DNA from 3 places in the Brevibacillus schisleri genome. Region 3 is predicted to be linked to each of the others. Evidence: predicted binding sites of a transcription regulator. Region 3 holds the regulator's gene; each other region holds the start of a gene.
What was found. Region 3 encodes LexA, which represses DNA repair genes until DNA is damaged. Its sites were predicted from a motif close to CGAACATATGTTCG; they were not measured.

Region 1 (6,218 bases), 350 kb from region 3:
AAATGAGAACAGAGGAAGATAGCTTTGAAGAGCTTCGTCAACGCTACGATTGGCAGTCAGGCAAAGTGATCAGCTGGAATCCACCCGTTCCCAAAGAAGCTTGGTCTGGCTATATCCAGTCGACAGATGGCGCCTATCAAATGTATTGGAATGCAGGGGTGTTTAAGGGCGACGTCAAACTGATGGAAATGAAGCCAGAAGCGATATGGATTCCAGGCACTCACCATTTGGTTTATATCGATTGGGAAAAAGCTGAGCAAGGAACAGAGTCTGTGTCGTCGCTCTTCCTGTTCGATGCCGATCGTAAGCAACAAGCAGTGCTGGTGAAGGGACTGCCAGCAAGTGTATCGATTTTGGGAGCGAGCAACGACGGCAAATGGCTGTATGTCACGACTCCGGATGCATTTGCCCCTTAGGCGCGTCATATTCCGTTGCCAGCATCGATAAAATGATCAGGGATTCGTAAGTATCGCCCGATTTCAGGCAATCGCGCAAGATGCCCTCTATATGAAACCCTTCCGATAGGTAAAGGCTGCGGGCGCGGTCGTTCGTTTCTTTTACATCGAGCCAGAGTCGATGGGCTTTTTGTTCGATGAATGCCCAATGCTTGATCTGACGCAGGATGTTGCGTCCGTAGCCCTCTCCCTTCACTGCGATTGTAATACGCATGAGCTCAATACTTTGATGAGGATTGGTCAGCCCGGCGATGATAACGTAGCCGACGGGGTGGCCTGTTTCTTTTTTTTCGGCGATCATATGGAGGATGTCCGGGTCGCCAAGAGCGTTGTGGTGCCGCTCTTCGCTCCACGGAATAATGAACGGGGTATTCTCTGGCGCATTTTCTACTTCGCATACGAATGGAATGTCTGCCGGTGTTGTGCGGCGCAAGTGGATGGTCATGCGTGTATCTCCTTTTCCTTTAACATTGGCTCACCATGATCAGATTGCCGTCGGGATCGCGGAAGTTGAACCAGTGGCCATGCTGGATAGGAGTGACGACTTCAACTCCGCTCTCTTTGAGAAATGCATAAGAGGCTTCGATATCCTGTGTGTTGAAATGAAACAAGGGGGCATCATCTGTGATGCGCTTCGGAAAGATTTTGCTATCCAGAACGAGCGTCAATCCGCTTTGTAAAGGAATGCAGTATATATGCCCGAACATAATTTCACCGTCTGCGGGAATGTCCAAGAGACGGCAGTACCAGTCGCGTGCGCGCTCGATGTCGCTGACGGCTACAAAAATAGCTCCGATTTGGGGGAGTAGAGGGGAAGTCGTTGTCATTGGGATGAAGCTCCTTTCCATAGTCGTTTTTACAAGGTCGACCCGTCATAATCGTGCACGAAATGTCGGATCGCCCGATTTTGCATCTGCTATTCTAAGGGAGAAAGGGGGGTCATTACCATGGATTTGCTTGTGAAGCTGAATGAGGCTCTGGACTACATCGAAGACCATTTGACAAGCGAGATTGACTATAAAGAAATCGCCAGGGTGGCTTGCTGCTCCGAGTATCACTTCAAAAGGCTGTTTTCTTTTCTCGCTGGTGTTCCGCTATCCGAGTACATCCGGCGCCGACGCATTACGCTTGCAGCTTTTGAGCTTGCGGACAGCAACGAGCGTGTCATTGACATTGCGATCAAATACGGATACGGATCGGCTGATTCCTTTGCCAGAGCCTTTCAGAATGTGCATGGAGTCACTCCGACAGAAGCCAGACACATCGGCCATTCCTTGAAGGCTTATCCGCGAATGACCTTTCATCTATCCATTAAAGGAGGCAGTGCCATGAACTACCGTATGGAAGAAAAAGAGGCATTTCACATTGTGGGTCTGAAAAAAAGAGTTCCGTTGATTTATCGTGGAGTCAATCCAGAGATTGCGGCTATGTGGGCTTCATTAGATATGGAGATGATTCAGCAACTAAAATCGCTATCCGATGTCGAACCACTTGGACTGATCAGTGCATCCACGAACTTTTCAGAAGGTCGGCTGGAATATGGCGAGCTCGATCACTATATCGGCGTAGCTACTACAAAAGCTTGTCCAGACAATCTGGCCGTACTTGAAGTTCCTGCTTCCACCTGGGCGGTTTTCGAAGCAGTGGGTCCTTTTCCTGATACGCTGCAAGATGTCTGGGCCCGGATTTATTCGGAATGGTTTTTATCCTCCGGTTATGAACAGGCTGAGGGTCCTGAGATTTTGTGGAACGAAAACAAAGACACTTCATCACCAACATTTCGAAGCGAAATTTGGATTCCTGTCGTGAAAAAGTAACCCCTTATTGGATTCGCTCTCGTTTGCGGAACACCTACCGACGTGTGCTTATCTGGAAAGAAATAATTACCAGCTTTTTTTTGCGCGAGACAGGAATAAAAGCGAACGTTTGTTTGCTATAATAAGAACAAAGCAACAAGAGAACATAAGTTCTTATTTAGGGGATGATCGTGTGTCCAATGCGAACAAGCGGATCGTGTTTTTGATCGACATGCAGAGCTTTTATGCCAGTATCGAGAAAGGGGCCAATCCAGAGCTGCGAAACAAACCGATTGTCGTCGCGGGTGATCCAGAGCGGCGTAGCGGAGTCGTGCTGGCAGCGTGCCCGATTGCCAAGTCATACGGAGTGGTCGCGGCCGAAGCGCTGTGGCAGGCGCAGCAGAAGTGTCGCCAGCTCGTCGTTGTTCGTCCGCGCATGGAGATGTACATTCGCATCTCCATGCAAATCACTCGCATATTCGAGGCATTTACTGACAAGGTGGAGCCGTACTCGATCGATGAGCAGTTTCTCGACGTGACAGGCAGCGTCCACCTGTTTGGTGATCCGTTGCAGATGGCTGCACAGATTCGGCAGCGCGTTTGGATGGAGACGGGAATCAACTGTCGGGTAGGCATCGGAGAGAACAAGGTACTGGCCAAGATGGCCTGCGATAATTTCGCCAAGAAACGGGAAGAAGGCGTTTTTTGGCTCAAGCGGGAAACGTTAGCGGATACGCTTTGGAAGCTTCCGATTGAAAAGCTGTTCGGAGTAGGCTCACGCATGAAGCGGCATTTTCATCGAATGGGCGTCTATCAGATCGGGCAGCTTGCAGATATGAGGCCAGCCATCCTCACCCGACATTGGGGAGTGAACGGGGAAGTGCTGTGGCGCACGGCTCACGGAATCGACGATTCACCCGTGGCTTTGGATTCCTATGATTCGCAAAAAGGGATCGGTCATCACATGACGTTGCCGCGGGATTACCATACAGCAGCGGAAATCAAAGTGGTGCTTTTAGAGCTGTGCGAAGAAGTGTGCCGTCGGGCGCGGAAAAAGGAGCTGATGGGCTCCGTTCTGTCTGTGGGCTGTCGTGGGGCCGATTTGGCTGCTGGAACGGGCTTTGGACGGCAGATGAAGCTTACGGAACAGACGAATGATGCCATGACTTTGTACGAAGCGGCCTGCTTTCTGTTTGACCGTCATTGGCAGGAAACGCCCGTCCGCAGTATCGGGGTCAATCTGGGGCAGCTTGTCCCTGACAACGTGGTGCAACTCAATCTGTTTACGGACAATCACAAGCGGCGTTCGTTGGCACAAGCCATGGATGATATCCGGAGCCGATACGGCCAGGACGCCATCCTGCGCGCCGCCTCTGTGTTGGATGCGGGACAGGCGAAAGAGCGCGCGCGTAAGATCGGAGGACACTACAAGTGACGGAGCCGATGGTGTCTGACGAGCAGGAATTGATACGCCAGTATATTTTATTTGGCATTTTGTTTCGGGCAGTCATGGCCGATCTGGGGCAGATGCGGATTGTGCCGTTGAAGTTTTCTTATCAGATGATGTTCGATGAGCTCTCGCGGTGGGCGGAGCGGCAGCATCACCAGCTACGTCACATCTTGCGGCAGAGAGGGTGCACAGTCGTCAGTTCACGACGTCAGGGACATATGTATGTCGTCCACTATCGACAACGCGGGTATGCGCGAGAAGCGATCTATACGATTGAGGTATTGCGGGCAGAGTGTCAGGAGCTCGTCCATTTGTGGACCCGATATGAACAGCGAGGAGAGAACAAGCAATGAGGGAAAAACGCGTGTCCAAAAAGGAAAATGTATTCGTGGCCAGTCGGTTTGTGCTGCCTGAGCATCGGGAAATGTATTTGCGCATCAAGGAAGAAGAGCGCCGCTATGTACCACCCGAGCTGGATCAGGAGCAGCTCAGCGCCTTGAGCGAGCTGGTATGGCAGGCGTTCCAGACAGAGAGCATCCTGACGCTGACCTATTATGACGGGCGAGAGCCGCGACGTCTGTCTGCCCACATTATCCATATTGATCAAGCGGCGAGACGCCTCAAGCTTCGGGCAGGCTCCGATATTCACTGGGTTCCTTTTGCCCGACTGCTGCATGTGGAGCTGGCAGCGAGCTTCTAAATCGAGGAAATGCAGGTACATGATGGGCAAGACATGAGAATTACTCAAGAAATCGGCAAAAATAGGCCTCTTTTTCAAAAGCAAGCGGCAAAAAACAGCGTGCCGCGTTGAAACGGTGTGTGCGAGGAAGATGTGAGATTCCTGAAACGAAAAGCGGTCAAAAACAGCCGTTTTTCGTGTTTTTTTGGCTTACACGGATTTTGCCAGAAGGGAGGTTTCCCTGTATTGTTAGATTATCTTTTGAAGCATATATTTGACGGATAGAACAAAGGAGATTTTACATGCTAGCACAAGAAATGGGTGTCATATTCACCAAGCACGCCGATCAGATTACTTCCAAGCGTTGGGGAGAATTCATGCAACAATTGGAGGAAAAAGGCCTGTACGTGCTCATTGAGACAGACACGATCGGAAGAGTGATGAGTCCATTGGGCGGATTGATGCCCATGCCGTGTAAAAGTGAGACGCTCCATATTGTGACAGCTAATGAGCTGGAGCAGCGTGGCTTGCCGCTCGGTCACCACATCGTAACGAAAGCGAAAGAAAAAGAAAAAGTAGTCCAACCATAATCCAAAAAAACAACGCAACCTTTCCTGTAGGAGCAAGCTTCCAAGTCGGAAAGGTTTTTTTGTGTGAAAAACGCCTCGATGTTTTTCATAAAGGTGGACATCAGTATCAGTGACAAAACCCGCTAGGAAAGTCAGCCAAAGCGGGTTTTGTTTAGGTATGGGCGCAAACTTCGTTCAGTTGTCTGCTTTTTTAGTCGAAGGGACGTGACGGAATAGCTTAGTCATGCACACCCACGCGATGAGTGGGCCGATTCCGATACACAGAATCAACCAGTTCAGTGTAAGAGGAGAGACGCTCAAGGACGTTACTAGCAGAAAGATCAAAATCCCCACCAGCCGACCAACGTCCAGAGCAAACTCTCGGAGCACGACATACTCGACCCGATTGCGTGCGCTCTCTTCGTTCGTGCCAATCAGATCAAAAATCGTGGAGAGCATGGGCACAGAAAACAGCGGATAAGCGATGGACACCGCAATTCCAAAAATAAGCAGAGTCGTAAAGCTCACCTGCCAAAAAAATACGAAGAGAATCCCCCACATGATGACAGAGCCAGTGAGCATTCCCCACTTGCGATAGCGAGGAGCGAACCATTTGGCGATCAGAAAGTAGCTCACAAGTCCGACGGCAGATGTAGTCAACCAGTAGTTGCCGAGAGTCATCTCGCTTCTCGTGGAAATGTAGACGAGTAGACCGATCACAAAGCCGAATACACCTTCACGCAGTCCTTGACCAGCCAAAGCCCCTGCCGCCCAGCGCCACTCGGGCTCCTCTCGCAAACAACGTAAGGAAAAGCTCCAGGAATACGTCCCTTCCGATTGACGTTTTTTTAGAAAAAAGCTAATGAACACACCGACGACAAATAGGGCAAGAGAGATCCCAAAAATTAGGGAGTAGCCGCTGTTGCCCGGAAGGCGCGTAATGAGTAAGCCAGATATCCATGGAGCGAGCATACCGCCAATGGAAGCAAGCAACCCTGCCCAACCGTTGAAAAGGTCGCGGTTATCGGCATTCGTGATTTCGAAGTACACCACATTAAACGAAAGCCAGAAAAAACCACTCGCTATACCCTGAACGAGCCCAAGCGGTACGGCATAAGAGACAGCTTTGGGGCCTGCCAGAAGAACGAGCAAATAAAAAAGGGCAGAAACCGCCATTCCGGCACGCAGGACATTCATTTTGTTCAGACGCTTCACATACCAGCCCGCAAGCCAGAAGGTCAGAGCACCCGCAAGATGGGCGGCAAAAGT
Region 2 (6,218 bases), 200 kb from region 3:
TCCACCGAGAGTGCCAATTTCCAAAATCGAACGAGCGCCTTGAATCCGTGCTAACAGATGAAGGAATTTACCTTGATTGGGTGCTACATCAATAGCTGGAAGACCTGCAGCTGCGTTCTCTTGAAGAACTGTGTCTAGAACGGAATCGGCTTCCAGTAGTTTATCCGTAAAATAGTGATCGACCGCTGTCCATTGCTCTTTATTCATGATCTCAACTCCTCAAGAATTTACAGGGATATCATAACACGATTAGCAACTTCTGGTTGGTTTTTTTGTAACAATGAACACATTTCAGCGGAGGGATTCTATGGTCGATCAAGCTTTATAGGTAAGATTTTCACCTGTTACCATTATTTTCGCATAGCGTGAACGCTGAATTTTCATGATAATAGAAAAGTAATCCAAGCTAGCTAGTATAATCCAACCTTGGGGATTCTTTTTACGCGTCCGACTAATTGAGGCAGTCTAAGTCGGCGCCATTTTTTTGTTCCATCTATAGGTAAATGTACCTATTATTTCTCGTTGTCAACCGAAAACAAGTCCTATATGATTATATCATTCACGTATGACATACGCGTACTACCCCGTACGCCCCAACCACTTTTTGATGGTTGGGATTTTTTTTGCCCCGTTTCATATCCAGTTATCTCCTATCGCGTTTCGATGCGATTTTTAATATCCTTGTACATAGGACTTGAAATGTTCTTGGGGTCCGCGGTGACTCAAATTATGCAGAGGAGTCACCGCTTTTTTTTACATACTTCCTCCGTTCAAGGTCAAGCTAGTAACAGGTGATCTTGGTCAGGAGGTGTTTTGTGTGCGCGCAACTTTCGTGGTGCTGACACTGGCTTTTGCTTTAACCGTAACGGGATGTACAAAGCAATCTGGTACGGAAACGAAGAAATCTGGTACAGAAACGAAGCAAAAAGCGGAAGTGGAGCCGTTGTGCATGCCTGTTCCCGTCAGACATTATCAATGGGAAGAGCGAGCGAGATCGATTACGGCTAGCGTGAAAGGCATAGACAAAATCGTGGTTGTCCAAATCGATAAAGAGCTCGATGTGGCTATTCAAGTAACGAATTTTAATCGGTTCAAGATGGAATCGATTCAAAAAGAAGTCGGAAAGAAATTAAAAGAGGCTTTCCCAGATGCCAATATTCATGTGACAGCTGACAAGCGATTGTTAAAAGATTTGCAAAGGCTGAGTGACGAACGGTGGCCAACCGATGTAAAAGAGGCATGCCAGAAGAAGAAATCCTTAAAAGAAATGGAAAAGAAAATGAAGGGCTAGCCGATTTCCCAAACCTCACACACTGCATGGGTAGAGTGAGGTTTTTGTCGTTTGATTTGACAGAATGATGAATAGAAAATGAAGGTTCTGTGATCAATGAACAAAGAAGGACTCCCTGACTGGGAGTCTATATCAGCTAGTAGTGATCACGATCGTAATGAGGAGCGCGCTCTCGATCTCGATGGAGATCGATGCCGCGTAATTCACCCTTGGCTTTTTCCACGAGGACTTGATAATCTCTTACCACTTCCGTCAAGGTCGTAATGGATTCCTTATAGTCGGGATCATTACAGATTCCATCTATCGCTCGATGGAGGTGATACATCTTATCTTCGGTTTTTCGGATAAATTCTACCCAATCCATTCCGTTCATAAAATACCTCCTTTCCGTCATAGGCTTTACTCCCATGCGTGAAAGTATGCAAGGTGAAAATGCGAATAAAATGATGCGTATGCAATCTAATAATGAACTTTGGTCTTGTAACGATAATCTGTTCATGATAACATACCTCACATCACTAGCATCAAAGGACGAGACTTGAGGTGTATCAAATGAATGGGTTAGCCATACTGAATCGATTTCTTGAGAAAATCATGCCAATACTAACGCCGAGTAGTGTTGCTATTGGCGTAATAGCCGGGACACATTTGCAACCGTTTGCTTTTTTGTCTCCTTGGGTGTTTGCCTTCATGACATTTACCGGCAGTCTGGGTTCAGGATTTAAAGAATTTGCAAAGGTACTGACCAGACCACTCCCTTTAATTGTCAACTTGTTGATTCTTCATGCACTTATGCCGCTTGTTGCCTGGTCAATGGCTCGGTTGTTTTATCCAGATGATATCCATGTCATCACGGGCTTTTTGCTGGCGGCCTTAATTCCCACAGGGATCACGAGCTTTTTGTGGTCATCGATTTATTTCGGGAACATCGCCCTGACGCTATCCATTATATTGTTGGATACGATGCTCTCTCCATTGATTGTTCCGTTGGGAATGTCCTTGTTTTTAGGGGCAACCGTCGAGATGGATTTGGCAGAACTGATGAAGGGTTTATTTTATATGATCGTGTTGCCGTCGCTAGTTGGTATGCTGCTCAATCATTTGTCAAAAGGGAACGTCAAAAAAACGTTGGCACCAAAACTAGCGCCATTTTCGAAGATGGGAATGGGTGTAGTCGTCGCGATCAACAGCTCGATGGTTTCGTCTTACTTTCATAGGATGGACGCTAAACTGGTGGGAATGGCAGTCCTTGTACTGGTAGTAGCCATTTTGGGTTATTTGATGGGGTGGGGGATTGCAAAGCTGTTCGGGTGGGAACGTGATGTGATTGTCACGTTAACCTTTAACAGTGGAATGCGAAACATTAGTGCAGGGGCAGTGATGGCGATCACGTACTTTCCGGCGCCTGTTGCTCTTCCGGTTGTTCTCGGTATGCTTTTTCAGCAAATACTCGCTTCTACCTTCGGAAAGTTTTTGGAGCTGGTCGAGAAAAGACCGCAACCTCAACCACAGGAACTATCAAGCTAAAAGGAAGAGCCGTTTTCCAAAAACAATGGGAAAACGGCTTTTTTCTTGGGTATAACCTGAGCTACCTACTTACATGGCGATAGGAGTGGCTAAAAAAAGAGTTGCGAACTTATGTTCGCACTCACTATAATGTAAGTACAATTTCCCACACAAGATGAGGATTTGGATAAATGTTCGTAAGTAGGCGGGTGGAAAAGCGTGGCTAACAACAATCTTGAAGTAACACACGAAGAAAGAGAGGCATTTATGTACATGCTGCGAGATTCGGGTAGAGAGAATTATCCCTTACATGTGAGCTGGTGTGTGTCCTTTGAGGGGGAGCGGGGGAATACATGCAGCATGTGGGGTGTGGTCAAATGGGTAGACCCGAAGGCGAGACGTGTTCAATTAGTGAACCAAACGGGTAGTCAATGGATCAAGATGGAGAAAATTATCAATGTACATGCATAGGTGTGCGTACGGAGACCTTTCATGAAAATCGACTGCATTCTCTCCACTTCCTTTTTTGACCCAATGATTGGGTCTTTTTTTTGCTTATGTACCTTTCTTCGGATATGGCTTCCCATCCGCTTGAAACAACTTGCTCACCATTCCATAAAGACGACCTGACATGTTAGGAAAAACAAAGGAGTATTCATTCGCTCCTTGATTCAGCAAAACGATTGGTGCTTCCACGATGTAGGGGATTTTCATTAGATCGAGCATCTTCTTATATTCTTCTACCTTGGAATGGTTGACCGTATAATAAAATGATTTAGAAAAATTCATGCGAGCACGCTCCTTTTCCTTATTGTAGCATATCCACAGTTTGACGTATAAATGAACATAATAAATGTTATGTAAACACAAAGCACTTTCCTTTCTCTTTAGGAAGAGAGAAGATTCACAAAGACTTCTACCTGTGATAAAATAAAAGACCAAAATTTTACCAGTAGGAGAAAATGATGATAATCAGTCAGCAACTACTTTCTGTGAACGGGTTATCCTACACGATTCGCTCTGCAATGGAAACAGATGCACAACAGTTGTCGGACCTTCGACTGCAAATCGATGGGGAGACTGAAAATTTGGACAGAGAAAGAGGAGAGGCTTTCATCGATGTGCAAGGATTCGAAGACATCATCAAAACGGATGCAGAGAGTCCAAGAAACTTGTTTTTAGTGGCTGTTGTTCAAGATCGAATTGTCGGGTTTTCCAGATGTGCAGGTGTTTACTTAAACAGATTTGCGCACAAAGTAGAGTTTGGTGTATGCGTATCACAAGATTTCTGGGGTTATGGCATCGGGAAGAATCTCTTGCAAGAATCGGTTGCCTGGGCAGATGCCAATCACATTACCAAAATGACGTTGAATGTAATGGAGACGAATGAGAAGGCAATCGAGCTATACAAACGGTTTGGTTTTGAAATCGAAGGGGTACTCAAAAACGACAAAGTTCTTTCCGATGGCAATTACTACAACATCATTATTATGGGAAGATTCAAAAATGACAGGAAAGCAACATGAAAAAAACTCCGCTAGCGTTAACGGAGTGAGTTTTGCTGTCTACTCATTTGGTAAACAGTTGTTTAACTGCTGAAGAAGCTACGGCTGGAGCGCTTTCTTTTATAATGAGAGCTGCCGTAATGGGAATGTCCGTACCGATTGCTGGAGCTGTACTTTCTGCGATGTTTGTAATCGCTGCTGCTGTATTTCCGGTACTTATGCGAAGATGAGTGATTACCGAGTAAATTTTTTAAAAGCTTTTTGAGCATATCAATCACTCCTAGTTAGGTTGGAAGTCTACTCCGTATAAGTATATACGAATATGTCAAAGAACCGTTTCATTATTTTTCTACGTTCTCGTGAAAAGCTGGGCCGATCAGATCGATCCGGTTCGTCCATATTCCCCCTGTAAAGTTTTCAGGCACTCGTTTTAAATCATTCGGGACATCAAAGCCTTGTGACACATCTCCACTGCCTGCGACTAGGATTACGCGGGTGTCTTTTGCTTCCATTCTTGCCATGAACCGATTCGGCCAACCCCAGAGCCATGGGGCAATCTGATCAGGAATCTGTAATTGGGTTTGTGCACAGGCTTGTGGTACATATCCGGACCAACCTGCTGCAATGTACGGGATCAGGCAGCTTTTCATTGTCGCCATAGACATCACACGCAGTTGGGGCAGTTGTTGTTTCAATGTCTCGATTGGCTCGTCACCGCCATAAACAGAGAGCTGCGCCAGTCGTTTTGCAGGCAATGTCGCCAAAACATCCGCCAACGCTTTCCCCTCGAGTGGGTCATTGCTTTTGATATGGATAAGCAGCGAGCGATTAGGGAATGTTTGTAGCACATCATCGAGAGCGGGCATCATGCCAATCCCTTTTCCACGGAAGGGAAAGGTTTTCCCTTCATCCGCTGTATAATGGTAGCCAATGTCGAGCTGTTGTAATTCGGCCAAGGTATAATCTCTCGTGACACCAGTACCATTTGTCCGACAGTCAAGCGTCCAGTCATGAAACACGGCGAATCGATTGTCTTTGGTCCATTGTACATCGAGCTCAACAACGTCCGCGCCTGCATCAAAAGCCGCCTGCATGGACGGAATCGTATTTTCCAGATACGGATGCTCCGGTGGATAAATCCGTTCCGCCGTACAGGTTTCGTTGGTGATGTTCTCCATATGAAAGGTTTGCGCCATTCCCCGGTGAGCAAGTAAAAAAGGCTCGCCTTCTGGCTCTTTTGCAAGATAAGAGCTGTTACCCAGAAACAGGAAAGCGATGAAAAGAAGAGGAATCCAGATGCGTTTTCGCTGGAACCATTTCTTTCGTGGTTGATTTCGTTGTTTTGACATGATGGAATACCACCCCTTCCTTAAAATGCTCTGTTCATTGTAGCAAAACGCAAGGGAGGAAGGTACATGCTTTGGGAGTAGGGCTAGGGGCTTGGCATCATTCGAAAAGACTGGCACAATAGACGGAAGATAAGAAGTATCCTTGAAGAGCAGGGGAGGTTCCATGAAAATAGCTTTACATCAAATCGCTTATCAGATCGGCATGCACCCAACTGAGATGGCGAAGCTTGTCTACGATGGTGAAATAACGGGAGAGGTACCTGACCGCAATCCGCAAGCGAAGGATGCCTGGGTGGATTTGCACTCTCTGCGTAACTTCGTTCAATGGCGATACGATCAGGGGCAAATGGAGAAGATGTTCTATGATAAAGCTATGCGTCACCTGAACAAAGCAATGCCAAAAAAATAATCGAATGTGGGGGAGAAGCATGCAAGACTCTATCATTTACTGCTTGGTACCAAAAACATACTGGGAAAAGTGGATGGACAAAGATCACTACTTACCGCGCGATTACGAGCAAGAAGGTTTTATTCACGCGACAAAAGGGGACGAGCTGCTTGAAAAGG
Region 3 (6,218 bases):
GGTCACAGTTAACGCGCTCAGTATCGCCGCCAAAATCGCTCCGCCAGGTAAGCAGGCCAGCGCCATCGCGAACGTTACCATGGGCATTACAGCATCGCTCATCATCGGCGTCCCGCTGGGCAGAATGGTAGCCTCTGCTTTTGGCTGGAAAGCGGTATTTCTGGCCATCGCGATTGTCGGGGGCTTGGCCATGCTTGTCATTGCTACAGTTATACCACGTATGCAGGGCGACAAGCCTGTCCCTCTGATCAAACAATTTGCTTTGTTAAAAAAACCTCAAGTTTTGGTTGCTTTAGCGATTACTTTTTTCTGGTTGGGAGGATATTCGCTCGTCTATACTTACTTATCCCCTTTTCTGCTAGAGGTGACTCATTTAAATGAATCATTAATTAGCGCAGCTCTGTTCGTGTTCGGCGTTGCCAGTTTGATTGGCTCGAAAGTGGGGGGCTACAGTGCGGATAAACAAGGCATCAAATACACGCTCGTTTCTGGGATGGTGCTTCACGTTATTTCGTTGATTATGCTATCTTTAGTCGGACAGTCGCTCATTACTGTATTCGCTATTTTGATCCTCTGGTCTTTTGCCGCTTGGTCATCCGCTCCCGCGCAGCAATTTAACCTAGTTTCGCTTGTTCCTGAATCCACGGGCGTCATGCTGAGCTTGAACAGTTCCATGATGCAGCTTGCCATGGCTGTCGGCGCAGGAATTGGCGGGCTGATCGTTAACCGTGTTTCTTTAGCATCCATTACCTGGTTCGGCGTACTCGGCGTACTCATCGCCATCATTGCTGTGTTTGTATTATTTAGAATGGCATCACGGCATTCGGTGGCTCAATCAGTGGAGTAAGGTGATCTTTCAGTTCTTCACAAAAAAGCAGACCGCAAATGAACGGCCCCCCAATCGTTGGACGCAACAATACGGTGAGGTTGTTAAGGTAACGAAAAGTACATATCCATGTGAATAAATGAACGTAAACTATCGGGGGAACGATGCTACAATAAAAAAACGAGACGCGGCTGCCGGCATGATTCGGTAGCCACGTTATACTCTAGGGGGAGTTTCAATGCTACTTCGAAGATTTCATGAGACGGATATTGACCAGATCATCACTTTATTTTATGAGACCGTACATACCATAAATAAGCAAGATTACACGCAAGAACAAGTAAATGCTTGGGCTTCCCTAGCGGATTTGAAGCAGAGGAAAGAGGTCTGGTTGAAAGCTCTAACTAGTAATATTTCCTATGTTGCTGAAATGAATGGTTATATCGTGGGCTTTTCTGACATGAGTTTACAAGGTTACCTGGATAGACTATTTGTTCATAAAGAGCACCAGGGGAAAGGAATTGCTTCTGCATTGGTAGACACACTTGAATCTGAAGCCAAAAAATTAGGTCTAATCGAAATAGAAACCGATTCGAGTATTACCGCTAGACCCTTTTTTGAAAGAAAAGGGTACATCGTAGTAAAATCGCAAATCGTTGAACGCAATGGCACTAAGCTAATGAATTTTAGAATGAAGAAAAGTTTACGCTAACGAGAGACAAAATCTGAATACAAAAAAACAAAAAGTCGGTAATCCTGAGAACAGGAAGCTGGTTACGTTGGGCAGTTGAGTGCCCTCATTACTCTTTAAATGAAACCATAGTAACATTCCGATCTTTTTCGTTCACGGTTAAAACAACCTCACTTGCAAAGCGTGAGAGAATTACTACGCTCAGATTCTCCTCGTAGATAAAAATCGCTTACCAGAGGATCAATCTTACTTGTATTTATGACCGATTCGATAAAAGAACTTTTTATATTCGGCTTTAAGTCCTCCAGCCTAATTTCCTCCATCTTTCCATTCATGTATATTCCCCGTACTTTCGTAAACAGGCTTGTGAAATTGACGGAAGCATACTCTCCTATTTCGGGATCGTTGTGGGCCGGAATCCGATAAGCAGTATGTTCATGAACAACAAAAGGGGCGATGGCCCATTGCAGGACGATATCATGGATAAAATCTGGAGGCTCCTGAAGCCCACTTGACTCGAATCTCTTAAATGAGAAGTCGACGTTTGTTTCTACCCGATTCTCTCCAGTGGGGAATGGTATCTCCATCAGCCAATCCATCTAGTATGTCCTCCTTAATGATCGGTTGCAACGCCAGTCGCTGTTTACCCTTATGATTCCAGCAAGTTGATAGATTTGCTAGCAGATTAATCCTTTCGTAGGAGCTGAACTCTTTGGCGTAATTCCTGTTCGGTCAACGACTCCAATTGCAACAAGGCCTCATACGGATCATCACCCGGAATATGAAAGTATCGAGCAAATGCAGGTTCTGTTTTGAGGCCGTCTTGCTTCAGAGCCCTGATATGTATACACGCATCCAAGCCCCCTATATGTAACAATCGTGCTTCGATGTCCATATGACGATAGGCGTTTTGCTTTTCCACAGCAACCGGTTGTGCAAACAATTCAAACCAAAAGCCAGCTGTGAAAAATGAAATAACGCATGTGGGAATCCCTTTTAGATCGAGTTTTGTCAATTCAAATCTGGACAAGCAGCCAAATGCTTTACGGACAACCAGCTCAAACTGATCCAGATCATGGCTCTCGCAAATAATATCCAGATCGCTTTGCTCAACATCAATGTCCAATGGGATGGTTCCGGCAAGCACTGGACGGTAATCGGCTAGTACTTCCATGATATGCGTCTGTTGAATCGCTTCCCACGCCGCTTTTTGGCGCATCGTTCCTCTGCTCAAGTAAGAGAGATCATGCCAATTTTTCATGAAACTACCCCCATGTCCACTTTCTTTTAAAATAGTGTAGACAAAAGTGAATAAGTGCGCAACGAAATTGGTAATCACTCGTATACCTAAATGAAGGGAGTGTAGTGGATGGAAATACTTTTGTGGGTTGTGGTTGTGTTATTGTTCCTGTTAAGCATCGCAGGAATTTTCTTACCCGTTTTACCTGATACGATCTTGTTGTGGGCGGGCTTTTTGCTCTATCACTTTTTCATTGCAGATCCGGGAGCGGGATTGCCGGCATCCTTTTGGTGGGGAATGGCCGTTCTAAGCATTCTGCTTTACGGTGCTGACTTGCTGACGAACATGTACTTCGTGAAAAAGTATGGGGGGTCAAAGTGGTCGTCCGTTGCTGCAGCGGTCGGAATTATCCTCGGAATTTTCGTTTTCCCACCGTTTGGTATGCTGATCTTGCCGTTCGTATTCGTCGTTCTCGTAGAGTTGATGGTGCAGAAGCAATCGATGGAGCGAGCGGTGAAAGCGGGGGTAGGCTCACTGATTGGATTTTTGGGCAGTGCGGTTGTAAAAGTCATCTTGCAAGTTACGATGATCATCTGGTTTTTTATCGCCAGATAACATATAGAAAACAAAAGGGACAGCCGAGGCTGTCCTTTTTTACGTGGAAACTAGTGAATGAGGCGATAGACGCCAATGACTTTACCGAGAATGGTGACATGCTCCAGAATGATCGGTTCCATCGTGGCATTTTCCGGTTGGAGACGGAAGTGGTTCTTTTCTTTGAAAAATCTTTTGACGGTCGCTTCATCTTCTTCTGTCATGGCTACGACAATGTCACCATTGTTCGCTACGTGCTGTTGGCGAACAATGACGTAGTCTCCGTCGAGAATTCCGGCATCAATCATACTATTCCCGGAGACACGCAGCATGTAGACCTTGTCGGAAGTCACGATATTGTCTGGAAGCGGGAAGTATTCTTCCACATCCTCAATGGCTGTAATGGGCTGTCCAGCGGTTACTTTTCCGATTACTGGCACACGGACGACAGAGTCTTCGAAATTGTCTTGAAAACGATCTTCATCTGAAAGCAATTCGATGGCGCGAGGTTTGGTAGGATCTCGACGAATGAGGCCTTTTTTCTCTAAGCGTGCCAAATGACCATGTACCGTTGAGCTGGAAGCGAGTCCGACAGCCTCTCCAATTTCACGTACAGAAGGCGGATAGCCTTTATCACGAACTTCCTTTCGTATAAACTCGATGATGGCTTGTTGTCTACTCGATAATTTTGACATAGAAAGACACCCCTGATTTCTCGAACATATTTTCCTATATTATACCATGGGAGCTTGCGTTCGACAAACATAAGTTCGTTTCGTTGTTGACATGAACATATGTTCTCATTTATTATGAGTTTACAAGAGAACAGAACGTATGTTTGTAAGGAGGCCATTATCATGAATTCATCGACAGTACGTAATCGTTTCGAGAAAAAAGAAGAACGTCGTGTTCGTTTTGGTATCACGAGAGGTCAAGCACTCTTGTTTCTTATTACATTTACTCTCTTTTTTTACTTGTTGACCGAACTAGTGTTTGCTGCTTCGCCAATGGACGAGCCACAAGGCATAGAAGTAACCGTACAATCCGGAGATAGTCTATGGTCGTTAGCCGTTCGCTACTCAGATCAGCATACGGATGTTCGTGACTATCTCATAGAAATCAAGGAAGCGAACGGTTTGGATAGCAACTGGATTTACCCGGGGCAGACTCTGATCATGCCTGATATGCCGTAAGTGTTCGGCTGTCTTGCGGGATCATTCGAATGTGGTATAATGAAGCGGCACTACTACAGAGTGGGAGGAACCAGCAGTGGTATCTGACGCAGAAATTAAACGCATTAACGAATTGGTCAAAAAGTCTCGCGAAGAAGGTTTAACTGAAGAGGAAAAGCTCGAGCAAAAAGCATTGCGCCAAAAGTACATTGACGCCGTTAAGCTTTCACTGAGAGCAAATTTGGATTCCATCCGTTATGTGGAAGACCTTGAAGAAAATAAGCCAAAACAGTAAGATAACAATTACTGATACGACAGACATCCTCGCTTGACGCTAGGGTGTCTTTTTCTGTGACAGACATAACGCTTTGATAGCCAGGGAGGGAAAGTGATGGCGTGGATAGCTGTGGCGGTTGGCGGAGCAGTTGGCTCTCTTGTGCGCTACCTATTGTCTTTACTCGCAAATCAGCCGGAATGGCCGTGGGGAACCTGGATCGCCAATGTCTGTGGATCCTTGATCATTGGCATCTTGTTCGTGCTGGGGAAAGAACGAGGCATTTTATCTCCAACACTCTATCTCTTATTTGCAACGGGTGTCATGGGAGGATTTACGACATTCTCTAGCTTCTCCTTGGAAGTGGTCACTTTTTGGGGAGAAGGACATCTGTTGCGGGGCACATTATATGCTCTTCTCAGTTTGGGAGTCGGTCTACTTTCATGTGCGGTTGGAATATGGCTGGCCAGGCAATGGTCCTAATACGTTCAAAGACACGATACATGTGAGGGGGAATGAAGGTGAGTACACAGCATCGTGATTATGAGTTGGAACAAAAAAAGCTGGATGAAACCATTTCAGCTATTGATGAAGAAATGGAGCAGCTTCGCAATGATATTCGCGAGGCAACCGATGATTATGTGAAACAGGTCGTTAACTCTAAAAAGGCAAAGGATTTGCGCTACCTGGAAGATCAGGGGCGAGAGAAGCCTTATTTCGGCAGAGTGGACTTTTTGAAAGATGAAATCTACGAGCTGGATCAGGTTTACATAGGAAAACGGGGAATTGTACGCAGCGATACATTTGATTCTGTCGTCGTGGATTGGCGTGCGCCTATCGCCAGTCTTTATTATTCTGGTGAGAGCAAAGACGCGTTTTATCGGATGGGACGCGAGATCGTGCGTGGTGAAGTTCGATTAAAGCGTAATTTTGCGATTGAAGACGGAAAGATCGTCGGCATCTATGATGGAGCGGTAAAAGAAACAATTAACCGCGAAATGGGGCATCCTGACGAGTTTTTGCAGGAGGGCTTCATTGATGAATTTTTGGCAGCCAATTTAAATCAGGCGAACGATAGCAGGCTAAAAGACATCGTCGCTACCATACAATCCGAGCAAAATGATATTATTCGGGCGGAAAAAGAACGGCCCATTGTTGTGCAAGGAGTAGCGGGGAGCGGAAAAACGACCATTGCGTTGCACCGACTCTCCTATTTGATTTATAACTTCCAGGATTCCATGATGTCCAAAAAATTCATGGTGTTTGCGCCAAACCGGATGTTTCTTACCTATATATCCGAGGTTTTGCCGGAGTTGGGAGTCGATGACGTACAACAGTCTACCTTTGTAGATTGGGCAGCGCGTCTTGTGAAGCCTCTGCTGCCAAAAGGATGGAGAATCGTAAGTCCCGATAAGCCTCTT

Region 1: ACUUHJ_RS19515 (DNA polymerase IV) is a predicted target of LexA. The motif match lies at 2,375-2,388, and genes of this name have one in related genera.
Region 2: ACUUHJ_RS16850 (YolD-like family protein) is a predicted target of LexA. The motif match lies at 2,923-2,936, and genes of this name have one in related genera.

What each region holds. Positions count from the first base shown of each region.
Region 1 covers NZ_JBVNDM010000001.1:4,150,077-4,156,294, reverse strand. The annotation lists gene ACUUHJ_RS19535 (hypothetical protein) at 1-416, shown strand, start outside; gene ACUUHJ_RS19530 (GNAT family N-acetyltransferase) at 388-900, opposite strand; gene ACUUHJ_RS19525 (VOC family protein) at 920-1,282, opposite strand; gene ACUUHJ_RS19520 (AraC family transcriptional regulator) at 1,403-2,272, shown strand; gene ACUUHJ_RS19515 (DNA polymerase IV) at 2,445-3,686, shown strand; gene ACUUHJ_RS19510 (YhjD family protein) at 3,683-4,054, shown strand; gene ACUUHJ_RS19505 (YolD-like family protein) at 4,051-4,401, shown strand; gene ACUUHJ_RS19500 (hypothetical protein) at 4,683-4,970, shown strand; gene ACUUHJ_RS19495 (MFS transporter) at 5,145-6,218, opposite strand, start outside.
Region 2 covers NZ_JBVNDM010000001.1:3,598,599-3,604,816, reverse strand. The annotation lists gene ACUUHJ_RS16870 (O-methyltransferase) at 1-207, opposite strand, end outside; gene ACUUHJ_RS16865 (YhcN/YlaJ family sporulation lipoprotein) at 818-1,291, shown strand; gene ACUUHJ_RS16860 (hypothetical protein) at 1,428-1,664, opposite strand; gene ACUUHJ_RS16855 (bile acid:sodium symporter family protein) at 1,844-2,818, shown strand; gene ACUUHJ_RS16850 (YolD-like family protein) at 3,017-3,268, shown strand; gene ACUUHJ_RS16845 (hypothetical protein) at 3,353-3,586, opposite strand; gene ACUUHJ_RS16840 (GNAT family N-acetyltransferase) at 3,763-4,323, shown strand; gene ACUUHJ_RS16835 (hypothetical protein) at 4,386-4,571, opposite strand; gene ACUUHJ_RS16830 (glycerophosphodiester phosphodiesterase family protein) at 4,644-5,651, opposite strand; gene ACUUHJ_RS16825 (hypothetical protein) at 5,815-6,060, shown strand; gene ACUUHJ_RS16820 (DUF952 domain-containing protein) at 6,080-6,218, shown strand, end outside.
Region 3 covers NZ_JBVNDM010000001.1:3,796,148-3,802,365, reverse strand. The annotation lists gene ACUUHJ_RS17665 (MFS transporter) at 1-847, shown strand, start outside; gene ACUUHJ_RS17660 (GNAT family N-acetyltransferase) at 1,065-1,538, shown strand; gene ACUUHJ_RS17655 (hypothetical protein) at 1,688-2,116, opposite strand; gene ACUUHJ_RS17650 (DUF4269 domain-containing protein) at 2,203-2,778, opposite strand; gene ACUUHJ_RS17645 (DUF456 domain-containing protein) at 2,887-3,372, shown strand; gene lexA (transcriptional repressor LexA) at 3,423-4,046, opposite strand; gene yneA (cell division suppressor protein YneA) at 4,209-4,544, shown strand; gene ACUUHJ_RS17630 (DUF896 domain-containing protein) at 4,621-4,818, shown strand; gene crcB (fluoride efflux transporter CrcB) at 4,915-5,280, shown strand; gene ACUUHJ_RS17620 (HelD family protein) at 5,319-6,218, shown strand, end outside.